DNA from 4 places in the Dietzia sp. Alg238-R159 genome. Region 1 is predicted to be linked to each of the others. Evidence: riboswitches for the same ligand, from Rfam matches in the RefSeq annotation. Region 1 holds a riboswitch; each other region holds the start of a gene.
The links. A riboswitch is a leader RNA that binds a small molecule or an ion and turns the genes downstream of it on or off. The one in region 1 is predicted to bind cobalamin.
Positions count from the first base shown of each region.

Region 2: it holds a riboswitch for cobalamin, as region 1 does, so the genes downstream of both, G6R20_RS12145 (ABC transporter substrate-binding protein) here and G6R20_RS17905 (energy-coupling factor ABC transporter permease) in region 1, are expected to answer to the same signal.
Region 3: it holds a riboswitch for cobalamin, as region 1 does, so the genes downstream of both, G6R20_RS15715 (ABC transporter substrate-binding protein) here and G6R20_RS17905 (energy-coupling factor ABC transporter permease) in region 1, are expected to answer to the same signal.
Region 4: it holds a riboswitch for cobalamin, as region 1 does, so the genes downstream of both, cobN (cobaltochelatase subunit CobN) here and G6R20_RS17905 (energy-coupling factor ABC transporter permease) in region 1, are expected to answer to the same signal.

Region 1 covers NZ_UNRI01000017.1:14,648-18,612, reverse strand. Annotated here, with positions in the region: gene G6R20_RS17920 (ABC transporter ATP-binding protein) at 40-840, opposite strand; gene cbiQ (cobalt ECF transporter T component CbiQ) at 837-1,565, opposite strand; gene G6R20_RS17910 (energy-coupling factor ABC transporter substrate-binding protein) at 1,566-1,910, opposite strand; gene G6R20_RS17905 (energy-coupling factor ABC transporter permease) at 1,907-2,647, opposite strand; cobalamin riboswitch at 2,682-2,895, opposite strand; gene G6R20_RS17900 (Nramp family divalent metal transporter) at 3,587-3,965, opposite strand, start outside.
Region 2 covers NZ_UNRI01000004.1:230,149-234,113, forward strand. Annotated here, with positions in the region: gene G6R20_RS12135 (ABC transporter ATP-binding protein) at 1-538, shown strand, start outside; gene G6R20_RS12140 (cobalamin biosynthesis protein) at 516-1,646, shown strand; cobalamin riboswitch at 1,616-1,758, shown strand; gene G6R20_RS12145 (ABC transporter substrate-binding protein) at 1,879-2,877, shown strand; gene G6R20_RS12150 (iron ABC transporter permease) at 3,032-3,965, shown strand, end outside.
Region 3 covers NZ_UNRI01000008.1:114,562-118,526, reverse strand. Annotated here, with positions in the region: gene G6R20_RS15725 (long-chain fatty acid--CoA ligase) at 1-1,520, opposite strand, end outside; gene G6R20_RS15720 (carboxymuconolactone decarboxylase family protein) at 1,608-2,024, opposite strand; cobalamin riboswitch at 2,180-2,324, shown strand; gene G6R20_RS15715 (ABC transporter substrate-binding protein) at 2,413-3,351, shown strand; gene G6R20_RS15710 (iron ABC transporter permease) at 3,348-3,965, shown strand, end outside.
Region 4 covers NZ_UNRI01000004.1:238,957-242,921, reverse strand. Annotated here, with positions in the region: gene G6R20_RS12185 (nitrite reductase) at 1-114, opposite strand, end outside; gene G6R20_RS12180 (M23 family metallopeptidase) at 207-1,532, shown strand; cobalamin riboswitch at 1,595-1,790, shown strand; gene cobN (cobaltochelatase subunit CobN) at 1,862-3,965, shown strand, end outside.

The sequences.
Region 1 (3,965 bases):
GGTCGGAGTTGAGTCGCCTAGGCGGCGCAACTTTCCGGGTCACACGTCACCAGGCTGTCGGACTGTGCGGGCAAGGTGCCGGGACACCGCGGCGCCCCATGGGGTGGTGAGCCTGGCTGCGGCGAGAAGTTTCTCGTCGTGCAGGAGCCGGTGCGCCGGGCCTCGGGTGAGGGTTCCGTTCGACAGGACTACTGCTTCGTCCGCCCAGGCCCAGGCCAGGTCGACGTCGTGAGTAGCCATGACGATCGCGGTCCCCGCGCTGCATAGACCTTCGAGCGCTGCGAGGAGCTCGCTGCAAGAGATCGGGTCGAGGCCGGCGGTCGGTTCGTCGAGGAGCAGGACGCGGGGCCGCATTGCCAGCGCACCCGCCAGGGCCACTTTTTTGCGTTGCCCGAAAGACAGATGGTGGGGGACGCGGTCGGCGAGGTCAGTGATTCCCAGCGCTGCCAGCGTCTGGTCGACCCGGTGTGCCACCTCGTCGCGGTCCAATCCGAGGTTCACGGGGCCGAAGGAGACGTCGGCCCGCACGGTCGTGGCGAAGATCTGGTCGTCGGGTTCCTGGAGCACCATCTGCACCGATTGCCGCAGGCGTGTGCGGTCGGCGCGGCGGTCCCGGACCTGTTCCCCGTCCAGCTCCAGGTCCCCGGCCTCGAGGCGGTTCAGGCCCACGAGCAGCCGCATCAAGGTGGTCTTACCACTGCCGTTTCCGCCGAGAAGCGCCACTTTCGCCCCGGCGGAGATCGTCAGATCGGCGCCGTCGAACACGGTGTGGGGGTGGTCGTCGGCGGCGTCGAGACGTCGGTAGCCAAACCGGGCACCGCGCAGCGCCAAGATCGTCACGTCATCACCCCCAGTAGCAACACAGACACGAGAACCAGGCAAATCACGAGCACGCGGGCGGCCGAAACTGGAGTCGCTTCGGTGAGAACTTCGGTGTGGCCGCGTTCGGCGCGCATGGCCATGGCGTCGTCGATCGCCCGTGCCCGCCTGATCGACAGGACGAAGACGGAGGCGAACTGCGTTCCGATAGAGGTGATCGCGGCTTGGGCGGTGCGTTGCCCGAGTCTGAGGTCGTGGGCATGTCGCAGCGTGCGGGTGGAGTCGAGCAGTAGGCCGATGAGTCGGTAGGTGGTGTCCACGATATGCGCCAGCGGGGCGGGCAGTCCGGCCCGCCGGCCGGCGGCCAAGAGGTCGGCGACGGGCGTGGTGCACGCCAGGGTGATGGTGGCGGCCGTCGCGGCGATGGCCCGGCTCACCGTCCGCCAGGCGGTATCGACCCCGGACGGATCCACCACCAGTCGCCAGCCCACTACGTCCAGCACGAGGGGACCGGTGCCCAGGACGAGGAATGCAACGGGGGCGAGCAGCGCCGCGAGGTAGATCCTGGCGGGGACGCGTGCCAGCGCCAGCGCGCACAGGCAACAGACGGCCAGGATCGCGGCGTGGCCCACTGGTGGCGGCACGAGCAGTGCTGCCACCAGCAGACCGCCGAAGAGCAGCAGTTTCTCCGCTACCGGGAGGTCCGTCCAGCGGTTGTGGGACGCCGCGAGTTCGAGCGGGTTCACCTAGTGCCCGGTCGGGCCTGGGGTCGTCGCCTTCGCCTGGTCGCGCTGCTGTCTGCTGCGTGTCCGCAAGACGCCGAGTCCGTATCCCACAATCCCGCCGCCGATCCCGGCTTGCAGGGCGAACACTCCCGATTCGACCTCCCCCGGCAGCTCGGGCAGAAGCGGCTCGAACCACGGCTCATAGCCGGGAGCGATCTCGCTGATGGTTCCTTCCGCCTGCCCGTCCGCGCCCTCGAACTCGCCACCCGCCCCTGCGCCGTAGACCAGGGAAAACACAGCGACTGCGAACGCCGCGGCGACCATTCCCATCAGCACCCACACGCTGAGATGCTTCATCCCGCTCATCGCACCGACTCCGTGCTCTCAACCCGGTCGCCACTGTCCCCGAGACCGGCGAAGCTTCCCGCCCCGCCCAGCCGCGCCCTGCGAAAGAAGCCCACTAGGTTGAGCTCACGGGAGGCGATTCGCAGCAGCACGCTGACGATCACCACCACGATCAGTGCCTCAACAACAGCCAGTGGGATCTGGGTGATCGCGAAGACGGCCAGGAACTCGGCCATCGAGTGCCACAGGCCGTGTTCGGCGCTCGGGAACGCCAGGGCGAGCTGCGCGCTGGTGACGAGATACGTCACCAGGTCCGCCAGGAACGCGGCGACGAAGACCGCGCCGAGCAGCGGCACCGTGACCCGTCGGCACAGGACGAACGCACCGTAGGCGACCCACGGTCCAGCGATTCCCATGGAGAACACGTTTGCGCCGAGCGTGGTGATGCCGCCATGTGCCAGCAGCAACGCCTGGAAGATCAACACCACGGTGGCGACGAAGGCCATAACGGGGGGACGGAAGATGATCGTGCCCAGCCCGGTCCCGGTGGGATGCGAGCTCGAGCCCGTCACCGACGGGAGCTTGATGGCAGACATGACGAACGTGAACGCCCCGGCCACGCCGAGCAGGACGCCCGCCTCCGGTGTCTGACGGACGGTCCTGATGGCCTCGCGCGCGCCGTGGATCACGAACGGCGCCGCGACGGCCGTCCATGCCACGGCATGGGCCGTGGGAAGGAAACCCTCTGCAATATGCACTTCTTCGAACCTCTCTGCCCGTCACCTCGCGGGCACTTGTGGTGGAAGCTACGGCCGGTCTCCTGGCTCGCGGACTCCACCGGCAGACCCCCGTCAGGGACGCACCGGATCGCCGCCGATCCGCCTTCCCACCCACACAACGCGTGCGAGCAGTGACATAAAGGACCAGCAGCATCGTCCGTTCACAGTGGCGAGGGCCGCCCCGGTCTCACACCGGGTTCCCGAACACCGCAGCTGAGCAGATCCTAACCCCCGCCGCCCAGGAGAACTCACCTCCCATAGACGCTCCGTCCGCGTGACCTCGTCCGCGTCCCTCGCTCGGGTAGGCATCTGCAGCAGCGAGCCGACATCAGGGTGTGTTCTATGCTCACCACGTGTCGGCTGATCGGCTGCGGTCTGAGCTCCCCCCAGCGCTGAGCCGAGGGGCACGAGGCCCGAGTCGATCGCCCGCGAAACCGGTCGGATCGCCTTGGGCACGGCGTCCGGACGTCGTCCGCCAGCTGGTGTGGAAGCCCGATGCGCAGGGGACGCCGTGCCGCGCGCGGACGCGTAGATCGCTATCTTAACCCTAAAACCTTATCACAGTTTGGGGGCGTCAGGCACCGCCTCTGACCTGCACGTTGAACGCGCCGATAATTTATCTTATGACAAGCTAATGGTGTCGAGTTTCCGATCGCGCGAACTCTGTACCCCACCGAACCGTTCCCCACATTCGTATCGGTCAACCCCAGCGCGACCTGCGCGTGGGTGGATCTCGGGCCTGCGCTTCGTTGCTTGCGCCACCTTGACCGCAGGGAAATGACGGAATGGTGGAGCAGGTCGCCACCTGCGGACCGTTGTCGAGACTCGTGTTTCATACCACGCGTTCGCACCACGCGGAGCCCCTCCGGACGGTGCAACATGCCGCAGCAACAATGGTGCACCATAGGGTGGTGTAACTCAGGCAATTCCCGTCTCGAGAGCCACCAGCGCGACATTCAAAGCAATGATTACAGCAGCGATCGCCCAGCCCAGGAATGTTGTTTCGCGCGCATTGACCGAGGCGCCCATGAGGGATTTTCGGGAAGTGAGCCACACCAATGGCACCAGCGCAAACGGGATGCCAAACGACAGAATTACCTGGCTCAGAATCAGCGCGTACGTGGGATCAACCCCGGCTGCTAGCACAATAATGGATGGGATAATGGTGATGAGCCTGCGGGTGAGGAGTTTCATCCGGGTACGAAACAGGCCCCCCATGATGTCGCTGCCCGCGTAGGCGCCAACGGCAGTTGATGCGAGCCCTGAAGCCAATAGCGCGATTGCGAACATAAGACTG
Region 2 (3,965 bases), on a different contig from region 1:
GTCCCGGCGCGTGGCCCTGGTGGCGCAGGAGGCGACCACCGACCAGAACCCCACGGTCCGGGAGGTCATCGAACTCGGCCGCATCCCCCATCGCGCGGCCTGGTCGGGTCCGGGTCCCGGGGACGACGGGGTGGTGCGGCGCGCGGCGGCCACGACCGGCCTCGGCGACCGCCTGGACCAGCGGTACGCGACGCTGTCCGGCGGCGAGCGGCAGCGGGTGCAGATCGCGCGGGCCCTGGCCCAGGAACCCGGTGTACTGGTCCTCGACGAGCCGACCAACCACCTCGACATCCGCCACCAGCTCGACCTGCTGGCCCTGGTCCGCGCCACGGACACCACGGTGATCGCGGCCCTGCACGATCTCACCCTGGCGGCCACGTTCTGCGACCATCTGATCGTGTTGTCCGGTGGGCGACTCGTGACCGGCGGCGCGCCCCACGAGGTGCTCACCGCCGACCTGATCCGGGAGGTGTACGGAGTGGAGGCCGAGGTGACCCATGACGGGCGGGGGGCGCATGTCCGCTATCTCGCGCGCTGACCCGCGTGCGCGTCGCGGGGGCCGCGGGGGCCGCGGGGGCCGCCGGAACGCCTCCGCCGCCCGCGCGGCGGGCATCGCGGCGGGGTTCGCCCTCGATCGCCTCGTCGGCGACCCACGACGGTTCCACCCCGTCGCGGGCTTCGGCCTTGTCGCGCGCGCCGTGGAGTCGCGACTCCTGCGGCCCGGCCGGACGGCCAACGCCCAGAGGGCGGCGGGCCTGCTGTTCACCGGCGTCCTCGTGGGGAGCACCGCCGCTGCGGTGACGGCCGTCGGACGTCTCGCCGGACGGAACCGCGTCGCGGCAGTGGCGTGGGACGCGGCCGTGGTGTGGTCGTGCCTGGGCGGGTCCTCGTTGCTCGCGGTTGCGCGGCGGCAGGGTGACCTTCTCGTCCGGGGCGATCACGCGGGTTCCCGGGACCTGTTGCCGTGGTTGTGCGGACGGGATCCGGCCGCGCTCGGCCCGGAGGATCTCGCGCGAGCGGTCGTCGAGTCGGTCGCGGAGAACACCTCCGATGCGGCGGTGGCGACGCTGTTCTGGGCCGCGGTGGCGGGTTCGCCCGGCGCCGCCGTCCACCGCGCGGCCAACACGCTCGACGCGATGGTGGGTCACCGTTCGGAGCGGTACCGCCACTTCGGCACCGCTGCGGCGCGGCTCGACGACGTGCTGGGGTTCCTGCCGGCCCGGGTGGCCGGCGCGCTCGGGGTGGTCTGCGCCCCGACCGTGGGCGGGAGTCCCGCCGGGGCCCTGCGGGCGTGGCTCCGTGATGCGCGGGCGCACCCGAGCCCGAACGCCGGGGTCGTCGAGGCCGTGTGCGCGGGCGCGCTCGGGGTCAGGCTCGGCGGGCCCACGCCGTACCCGTACGGCGTGGAGGACCGGGCGGTCCTCGGTGACGGCCGGTCGGTCCGGGCCGACGACATCCGCCGCGCGGTTCTGCTGCACGACCGCGTCCAGCTGGCCACCGCCGCGATGGCCGTGCTGGGTGTGGTCGTGCGTCGCGCCGTCCTCGGGCGTCGCCGGGCCACGAAGCGCGGGTGGTCGGCTCCGCCGAGCCGGGGTACCTGCACCGCACGCGGACGCGGTGTGCCTATCCTGAGGGCGTACTGCTGACATCCGGAACGAGCAGGGGAAGACCGGTGGGAATCCGGCGCTGACCCGCAACGGTGTGTGGCCACTTTCGTGTCCGCGAGCCCGATTACCTGCCCGGATGTTCGCGACTCCGAGTACATCGCCGAGGTCTGCGATCCGGGGTCCTGTCAGGTGACGTGGTGTCGTCGTCGACTCCTACCCTCCTGCGGGTCTCACGTGTCGTCGACCGCACGACACGATCCGAGGACTGATCATGTTCCGTCGCCACCCCAGAATCACGCTCGCCACCCTCCTCGTCGCGGGGGTCGCCCTCACCGGCTGCTCCCGCGGCGAGGCGCTCGCGGAAGGCGGCCCGGTCGAGTCGTTCGCCGACCCTGTGACCGTCACCAACTGTGAGCGCGAGACCACCTACACCGCTGCGCCCCGGCGCATCATCTCGATGAATGACCACGTCACCGAGACCCTCATCCAGATGGGGGCCGGCGACCGGATCGTCGGCATGGGCTACGGCGAGCAGGACGATGTCCTGCCGGAGGTCGCCGAGCAGTTCGAGGCCATTCCGTCCCTCTCGGAGGAGTACCCCACCTGGGAGCAGATCGTGGACCTCGAGCCGGACCTCGTGGTGGCCGGGATGCGCAGCGCCTTCGACGACAAGGAAGGCCGCAGCCGCGACGCCCTCGAGGCCGCGGGGATCAACACCTTCCTGTTCTCCGAGTACTGCGGAGAAGGCTTCGGTGACCTGTCGATGCTCGAGACCGACTTCTCCCAGCTCGGCCGGATCCTCGACGTCGAGCCGGGGGCACGGGACCTCACGGACCGGATCTCCGCCGAGATGAGGGAGGTCCGAGAGACGCTCGATGCGTCGGGTGCCACCGGCACCCCCACGTTCTTCTACGACGGCGGCGAATCAGAACCGACGACGATCGGCGGCGTGGGCATCGGACAACTGATCGGCGAGTACGCGGGCGCGGACAACATCTTCTCCGAGGGCGACCGCCCCTATCTCACGTCCACATGGGAGATCCTGGGCGAGCGTCAGCCCGAGGCGATCGTGGTACTCGACTACGGCGCCACCAGCGCGGAGGACAAGATCGCCTACCTGCGCGCGCAGCCCATCATGTCCACGACGCCGGCAATCCGTGAGAACCGCATCGTGGTGGTCCCGCTGTCCGACTTCTTCGAGAGCTCGCGGATGACGACCTCCACCGAGACCATCGCCCGTGAGCTGCACCCGCACGCGTTCGGGCAGTGACATGACGACCGTCGCCGAGAACACCGGCGGGCGCGTTGACCGCGCCGGCACGGGCATCGATCCCCGCCCCGGCTCCGGGCGCATCGCCGATGCCCCGCCCACCGGGCGGCGGTCGCTGTGGCTCATCTGCCTCCCGCTCGTGGCGGTGCTCGCGATGACGATCGCGGCCGGGGTCTCCCTGGGCTCGGTGTCCATCCCGATCGGGGACGTGTGGGCGATCGTCGCGCACCGACTGGCGCCGGGGGTCTTCGACCCGTGGTGGACCGACGCCCGCGAGGCGATCGTCCTCGAGTCGCGACTGCCCCGGGCGCTCATGGCGGCGGCCGTGGGCGCGTCGCTGGCCGTGGCGGGTGGCGTCGCCCAGGCGGTCACCCGCAATCCGCTCGCCGACCCGTATCTGCTCGGTGTCTCCTCGGGCGCGGGCTTCGGCGTCGTGGTGCTCACGGTCCTCGGCGTGGGCGCCGGGATGTGGGGCGTGTTCACCCTGCCGATCGCGGCGTTCCTCGGCGCGCTGCTCCCGCTGGCGGGCGTCGTCCTGGTGGCCCGCCGCGCCCATGATACGACCGCCATCGTGCTGGTCGGGGCGGCCATGACGATGGTGTTCGGTGCGCTCAACACGTTCACGTTGCTGGTCCTCGGCGACGACCATCAACTCGGTACCGTCATGCGCTGGCTGGCGGGCGGGTTCGGTGACGCCGGGTGGACCATGCTGTGGGCGCCCGTGGCTATCCTCGCCGTCGCCGGCACGGTGGTGATGCTGTGCAGCCGCCACCTCGACCTGCTTCTCACCGGTGACGACGGCGCCACCGCGATGGGCGTCAACGTCCCGCGCTTCCGGGTGCTCATGCTGCTGCTCGTCTCGTTGCTCACCGCGGGCGCGGTGGCGGTCTCCGGGACGATCGGCTTCATCGGCCTGCTCATCCCCCACCTCGCGGGGCTCTTCACGGGCCGCACGGCGGCGCGCCTGCTTCCCGCGGCGGCGCTGCTCGGCGCCGTCGCGTTGGTGCTGGCCGACCTCGCCGCCCGCGCGGTGAGCGAGGGCACCGAGCTGCCGGTGGGCGTGGTGACCGGCGTCGTGGGCGGCCCGG
Region 3 (3,965 bases), on a different contig from region 1:
TTCTCGGGCACCTGCCACTTGGCCATCCGTTCGGCCAGGTGATCGCGCAGCTCCTCGACGCTCGGGTCGGGCACACCGTCCTTGACGACGATGGTGGCCAGCGGCCGCTCGTCCCACTTGGGGTCGGGGACACCGATCACGGCGGCCTCCGCCACGGACGGGTGCTCGAGGAGGTAGTTCTCCACCTCGACGGACGAGATCCACTCGCCACCGGACTTGATGATGTCCTTCGCGCGGTCGGTGAGCTGCAGGAACGCCTCGGGCTTGATATACCCCACGTCGCCGGTGCGCAGCCAGCCGTCGTCGAAGGAGTCCGAGGCGTCCACCTTGTAGTAACTGCCGGTGATCCACGGGCCGCGGACCTCCAGCTCGCCGACGGACTCGCCGTCCCATGGCAGGGCCTGGCCGGAATCGTCGACGATACGGGCCTTCACGCCGGCGATGAGTCGGCCCTGCGTCATGCGGAGCTCGAACTGCTTCTCCTCCGGCAGGGAGGCCTTCGGGCGGGACAGGGTGCCGATGGGCGAGGTCTCGGTCATGCCCCACGCGTGGACGATGTTGATCCCGTATTTGTCCCGGAACTTGCGGATCAGCTCCGGCGGGCACGAGCTGCCGCCCACGACGACCGCACGGAAGCTCGACATGTCGATGGGGTGGTCCACGCTGTACGCGTCCACTGCCTGCCAGATCGTGGGGACGGCGGCGGCCAGCGTCGGACGCTCGGAGGCGATCATCGCGGCCAGCGGCTCGGGCTGTAGGAAACGCTCCGGCATGAGCAGCGAGGCGCCCACCATGAACGCGGCGTACGGCAGGCCCCACGACATGGCGTGGAACATCGGCACGATCGCCAGCACGTTGTCGTCGAGCGAGATGTCCATGCCGTCGGACATGCACACCTGCATCGAGTGGAGGTAGATCGACCGGTGCGAGTAGACGACGCCCTTCGGGTCGCCGGTGGTGCCCGAGGTGTAGGCCATCGCGGCGCCGGAGTTCTCGTCGACCTCCGGCCAATCGAACTCGGTGGGCTGGGCGGCGAGGAGCGCGTCGTAGTCGTGCACCTGGATGCCCTCGGGAGCCTCGAGGTTCGCGGCGCCCCCACCGGTGACGATGACGTGCTCGACCGTCGAGAACCGGGGCAGGAGCGGCTGCAGGAGCGGGACGAGGCTCGGGTCGACGATCACGACCTTGTCCTCTGCGTGGTTGGCCACGAACTCGAGCTGGTCCGGGAACAGCCGGATGTTCAGCGGATGCAGCACGGCGCCCATGGACGGGATCGCGAGGTAGGCCTCCAAGTGCTCGGAGTTGTTCCACTGGAATGTGGCGACCCGCTGGTCACCGTCGACCCCCAGGGAACGCAGCGCGTTGGCCAGCTGCGCGGCGTGCTTGCCCAGATCGCCGTAGGTGATCTTCCGTGGTCCCTGATCGGTCCAGGTGGTGACGACCGCATCGGAGTGGACGGTCGCACCGAACTGCAGGATCGTGCTGATGTTCAACTGCTCCGGCATCATCGTGCTCTTCATGAGGGGCTCCTTGATCGAGGGGTGGCGTCTGTCACTCTCGTGTCGAGACTACCTGACGTCCATGACGTCCTTGGGCCGTGTGGGCGATCACCCGTCGAGGTCGTCGAAGACGGTCTGGACGGTCCTCGTCGCCGCGAGGGCCGCCGGCGCGCCGCAGTACTCCGAGGCGTGGATGACCGCCTCGGTGATCTCCTCGCGGGTCAACCCGTTGGTCAACCCGCCGCGTACATGCCCCGCCGGCTCGGCGTCCGCGCGCAGTGCCACGAGCATCCCGATATTAAGCAGGCTGCGATCCCGTCGGTCCAACCCGGGCCGGTTCCAGATGTTGCCCCACACGTTCTCTGCGACCACGTGCTGGATCGCCTCCGACTCCGTCCCGACAGCCCGGTCCATGGCCCGGTCGACGAAGTCGTCGCTCATCACCTCGCGCCTGGTCGCGAAACCCTGCTCGCGCAGATCCGCGGCCGAAGGCCCCTCGCCTGCAGAACTCGTCGTCGTCGTCATCTCCACGGTCCTCTCCCACTGCCGACAGGTATCGCGATCCATCCTCCCCGACCGTCGTCACCAGCTCCGCGTGACCTCGCCCCGCCCCGGCCAGGCGCGGGGACGGCTCGGACAGGGGCGACAGCGGATGTATGGGATGGGCGGACGCGACGACGGGTGGGATACCCTCGACGGGTCCGGCCACCAGCGTCGGACCCCGCGGCAACTCGGCGGAAGTCGGTGCGAATCCGACGCTGTCCCGCAACTGTGATCCCGTCTCAGGACGGGCGAGCCAGGTCGGCCGGTTCCGCGGCAGCCGTACGTACTGACCTCGGACGAAGGACGGTCGCGTGCAGCGGCCCAGGCCGCGGCCCGAGCTGTTTTCTTCCTCCGAATCACGGAGGATGCCATGCACCATCCACGAGCCCGCTCGCTGCTGCTCGCCCCCCTGGCCGCCCTGGCGCTGGTCGCCTCCGCGTGCAGCGGCAGCGGCACCGGCGGCGACGAGCCGGCCCCGGCCGACCAGACCTCCGCCGCGGCGGAGGAACCGCAGGCGATCGTGTCGCTGGCCCCCACCACCACCGAGATGCTCTACGCCGTCGGCGCCGGGGACAGCGTCGTGGCGGTCGACGAGCGGTCCGACTTCCCCTCCGACGCCCCGGTCACCGACCTGTCCGGCTACACGCCCAACCTCGAGGCGATCCTGGGATACGCGCCGGACCTCGTCGTGCTCACCGACGACACCGGGGACATCGTGGCCGGCCTCGAACGCTCCGGCGTCGAGGTGCTGCAGCTGCCCGCCGCGCAGACCCTCGACGACACCTACACCCAGCTCGAGCAGGTCGGGGCGGCCACCGGGCACATCGGCGAGGCCGCCGAACTCGTGTCGCGGATGCAGAGCGAGATCGACGAGATCGTCGCCTCGGTGCCGGAGCGCGAGACCCCGCTGACGTACTTCCACGAGCTCGACGACACCTACTACACCGTCACCGACGACACCTACGTCGGGGAGATCTACTCCCTGTTCGGCCTAACCTCGATCGCCACCGGCGACGACCCCTACCCGCAGCTGTCCGAGGAACTCATCCTCGAGGCCGACCCGGACCTCGTGTTCCTCGCCGACGGCCAGTGCTGCGGCATCACCCCGGAGGTCGTGGCCGAGCGGCCGGGTTGGGACGGACTCACCGCCGTGCGCGACGGGCGCGTCCACGTGGTCGACGAGGACCTGTCCAGCCGGTGGGGCCCGCGCGTGGTCGACTTCATGCGCGAGGTCGCCGCGATCGTCACCGCGGTGCCCGACGCCGCGCCGGAGACCGCGGAGAGCCCCGCGAACCAGCCCGCCTCGTGACCCGCCCGTCGCCCCGCCGCGCCCTCGTGCTGGGCGGGGCGACGCTGTTGCTGGCCGCGGCGGTCCTGCTCGGCACCCTCATCGGCCCGGCCGGCCTCACCCCGGGCGGCGTGGTGCTCGAACTGGTGGGCCGGCTGCCGCTCGTCGACATCAACTCGGGGTTCACCGAACGTCAGCAGGTCATCCTCTGGGAGATCCGCATCCCACGCGTGGTGCTGGGCGCGATCGTCGGCGCGATGCTCGCGATCGCCGGGGCCACCTACCAGGGCGTGTTCCGCAACCCGCTCGCCGACCCGTACCTGCTCGGGGTGTCCAGCGGGGCGGGGCTGGGCGCCACCCTGGCGATCGTCGTGGGCGGCGCGATGGGCTCGGCGATGGTGCCGCCCGCCGCGTTCGCCGGCGGCATGATCGCGGTGCTGGCCACCTACACGCTGGGCCGCAGTGTCGGCGGTGGACGCAGCGAGGTGGTCATCATCCTCGCCGGCGTCGCCGTGGCGGCGTTCGCCAGCGCCATCCAGACGTTCTTCATGCAGCGCCACGACGAGACCCTGCGGCAGGTGTACTCGTGGACGCTCGGCCGCCTCACGACCAGCGGCTGGACCGACGTGCAGACG
Region 4 (3,965 bases), on a different contig from region 1:
GCGGCCACCCGGCACGCGCAGTCGGACCAGGGCGCCGTCGGAGGCCGGCCACGGCCGCAGGACGCCCGGGCACAGGTCGCCACGGGTCCGGCGGGTGGGTTCGGCGATGCTCACGGGGGCCATTGTGGCAGCCCGACGCGCGCGTTCAATTTCCCGATCCCCGGCGGTAAGTTTTTTCTTCACAACTGAAGAAACGGAGCTCCACCGTGATACCTCGCCGCGTACCCACCCTTCTCGGCTCCGCCCTCACCGCAGTCGCACTGGTCGCGGCCGGGTGCTCGTCGGACGCCGCCACCGAACCCGCCGCCGCCGAAGCGGCCGCCACCACCACGGCATCACCGGCCGCCGGGTCCGTCGCCGGGGTGACCGTCCCGGACGCGTTCACCGCGCTGACGATGATTCCCATCGGCAACCCGCCGCTGCCGTTCAAGGGCACCGACGGCAAGTACCACGTGGCCTACGACCTGCAGCTCACCAACGCCACCAAGGTGCCGGCGAGCGTGGACAAGATCGACGTGGTGGACGGCACTGATCCCACCAAGGTCATCGCCAGCTTCTCCGCCGCCGCTCTCGTGGACCCGGACTGCGTCTTCGGTGACTGCAACCGCCTGCGCGACCTGCCCGCCGGGTACGTCGACACCGCGCAGATCCCGCCGCAGGAGAGCCGGGTCATGTTCATCGACTTCACCCTCGACTCGCTCGACCAGGCCCCGGACGCGGTGCTGCACCACCTCTACGGGACCGGTGCCGCCTCGCCGGCGTTCGGGGAGCCGGGACCCATCGACTACCTTACGACACCGGTTGCCTTCTCCACCCGCACCGTGCCGGTCATCGCGCCGCCCGTGCGGGGCGAGAACTGGGTGGCCCTCAACGGGTGTTGCGAACCGGGGTTCCCGCACCGCAGTTCGGTGATGTCGGTCAACGGCAAACTCAACAACAGCCAGCGGTTCGCAATCGACTGGAAGCGCACCAACGACCAGGGCGAGTTCTACACCGGCGACAGGAACCACAACGAGAGCTACGTGGACTACGGCGCCGAGATCCTCGCCGTCGCCGACGCCACCGTCGTCTCGGTCCTCGACGGGATGGAGGCCAATGCGCCGGGGGTCCTGCCCGCCAGCAACCCGGAACTGGCGTCCAAGCTCACCGTCGAGAACGTGGACGGCAACCACGTGGTGCTCGACCTCGGCGACGGCGTGTACGCGATGTACGCACACATGATCTCCGGCTCGGTCACGGTGAAACCCGGCGACACGGTGACCGAGGGGCAGGTGCTGGGCAAGCTCGGGAACACCGGCAATGCCAACGCCTCGCACCTTCACTTCCAGCTCATGGACGGGCCGAGCCTGCTCGAGGCCGACTCGCTGCCGTACGAGCTGAAGGGGTTCGACTACGCCGGGCAGGTCCCGCCGCAGCGGATCGCCGACGCCGACGACTTCCTGTCCGGCACCTTCGTCGACGAGGCGACCCTCTCGCCGGAGCCGCGGAGAGGCGAGCTGCCACTCAACCTCGCGGTGGTGGACTTCCCCTGACCGGGATGGCCGTCCCTGGCTGACGCGAGGCAGCCGGTCGGCCACGGGCGGGGTGCGCCGGATAGGCTCGCCGGTGCCGTGGTGCTCGGGAAGCCGGAGGAAAAGCCGGCGCGGCCCTCGCCACTGTAGTCGCGGAGTCGCGCACCCTCGTCCGTCCCTCACGGGGCGGAGACCACTGGACCCTCCAGGATCCGGGAAGGTCGGTCGCACGGCGTTGATGCGAAAGCCAGGAGACCGGCCACGGCGACATGTTCCACGAGGGTTTGGAGAAGAACATGCGCCCCGACCGGCGTTCGGCGTCCCCTGATGACGCCTCGGCACAGCACGACGTGCCCCGCATCACCCTGTTGTCCACCTCCGATACGGACCTGCTCTCCGCGCGCGAATCCGGCGCGGCGTTCACGCTCGGCAACCCGTCCCGACTCGACGTCGAGGCGAATCTGCCCGCACTGCTCGTCGGCGCCGACCTGGTGGTGGTCCGCATTCTCGGCTCCCGACGATCCTGGGAGGCCGGGTTCGCCGCCGTGCTCGGCGCGGGCGTCCCGGTAGTGGTCCTGGGTGGGGAGCAGACCCCCGACGCCGACCTGATGGAGCTGTCCACGGTCCCGATCGGCATCGCGGCCGAGGCGCACCGCTATCTCGCCGAGGGCGGCCCGGGCAACCTCGCGCAGCTGCACGCATTCCTGGCCGACACCGTGCTGCTCACCGGCGTCGGGTTCGAGCCGCCGGAGAACGTGCCGGTGTGGGGTATGCCGCCGCGGCCGGACACGACGGAAGCCCCCGGCCTGCCCCGCGTCGGAGTGCTCTACTACCGCGCCCACGAGGTGAGCGGGAACTCCGGGTTCGCGCACTCGCTGGCCGACGCGATCGACGCCGCTGGCGCGGTGGGAGTGCCGGTCTTCGCCGGCTCCCTGCGCTCGGCCCCCGACGAGCTGTTTGACGCGCTCGGCACTCTCGATGCGCTGGTCGTGACGGTTCTCGCTGCCGGCGGCACCACGCCCGGCGCGGTGAGTGCGGGCGGCGAGGACGAGACGTGGGACGTCGAGCGCATCGCCGCGCTGGACATCCCCGTCCTGCAGGGCCTGTGCCTGACGTGGAGCCGGGAGGACTGGTCTGCCTCAGACGACGGCGTCAACCCGCTGGACTCCGCCAACCAGATCGCGATCCCCGAGTTCGACGGCCGGATCATCACCGCGCCGTTCTCGTTCAAGGAGATCGACGCCGACGGCCTGCCCCGCTACGTGGCCGATCCGGAGCGGTGCGCGCGCGTCGCCGGGATCGCCGTGGCCCACGCGCGGCTGCGCCATGTGGCGCCCGCCGACCGCAAGGTCGCGCTGGTCCTGTCGGCCTATCCGACCAAGCACTCCCGCATCGGCAACGCCGTCGGCCTGGACACCCCGGTCTCGACCATCCGCCTGCTGCGCCGGATGCGCGACGAGGGCTACGACCTGGGCCCGGACGACGGCCCCATCGCGCAGTATCTTGATCAATCGAGTCTGGACCCCGCCGGGGCCGCCGGGGACTACGCCGACGACACCGCCGCCGGCGACGCCCTCATCCACGCGCTCATCGACGCGGGCGGGCAGGACGAGGAGTGGCTCACCAGCGCCCAGCTCACCGACAGTCACGTGCGGATCTCCACCGACGACTACCTGCGCTGGACCGCGGACCTGCCCGAGGCGCTGCGTGCGGAGATGGTCGAGGCGTGGGGGCCCGCGCCGGGCGAGCTGTTCGTCAACGACGCCGGCGAGATCGTCCTGGCCACCATCCAGGCCGGCAATGTCGTCCTGTTGATCCAGCCGCCCCGCGGCTTCGGCGAGAACCCGGTCGCCATCTATCACGACCCCGAGCTCGCGCCGTCCCACCACTACCTGGCCGCCTATCGCTGGCTCGCCCACGGCTTCGGGGCGCATGCGCTGGTGCACATCGGCAAACACGGCTCGCTCGAATGGCTGCCGGGCAAGAACGCGGCGCTCTCGGCGGACTGTGCCACCGACGCGGCGATCGCCGACCTTCCGCTGATCTACCCGTTCCTCGTCAACGACCCCGGCGAGGGCGCGCAGGCCAAGCGCCGTGCGCACGCGACGATCGTCGACCACCTGGTCCCGCCCATGGCGCGTGCCGAGTCGTACGGGGACATCGCGCGGCTGGAGCAGCTGCTCGACGAGTACGGGAACATCGCGTCGATGGATCCGGCCAAGCTCCCGGCCATCCGCGCGCAGATCTGGACCCTCATGCAGTCCGCGCACATGCACGAGGACCTTGGCCTCGAGCAGCGGCCCGACGACGAGGAGTTCGACGACTTCCTCCTCCACGTCGACGGCTGGTTGTGCGAGATCAAGGACGTTCAGATCCGCGACGGCCTGCACGTCCTGGGCCAGGCGCCCGCGGGCGAGGCGCGCGTCAACCTGGTGCTGGCGATCCTGCGGGCCT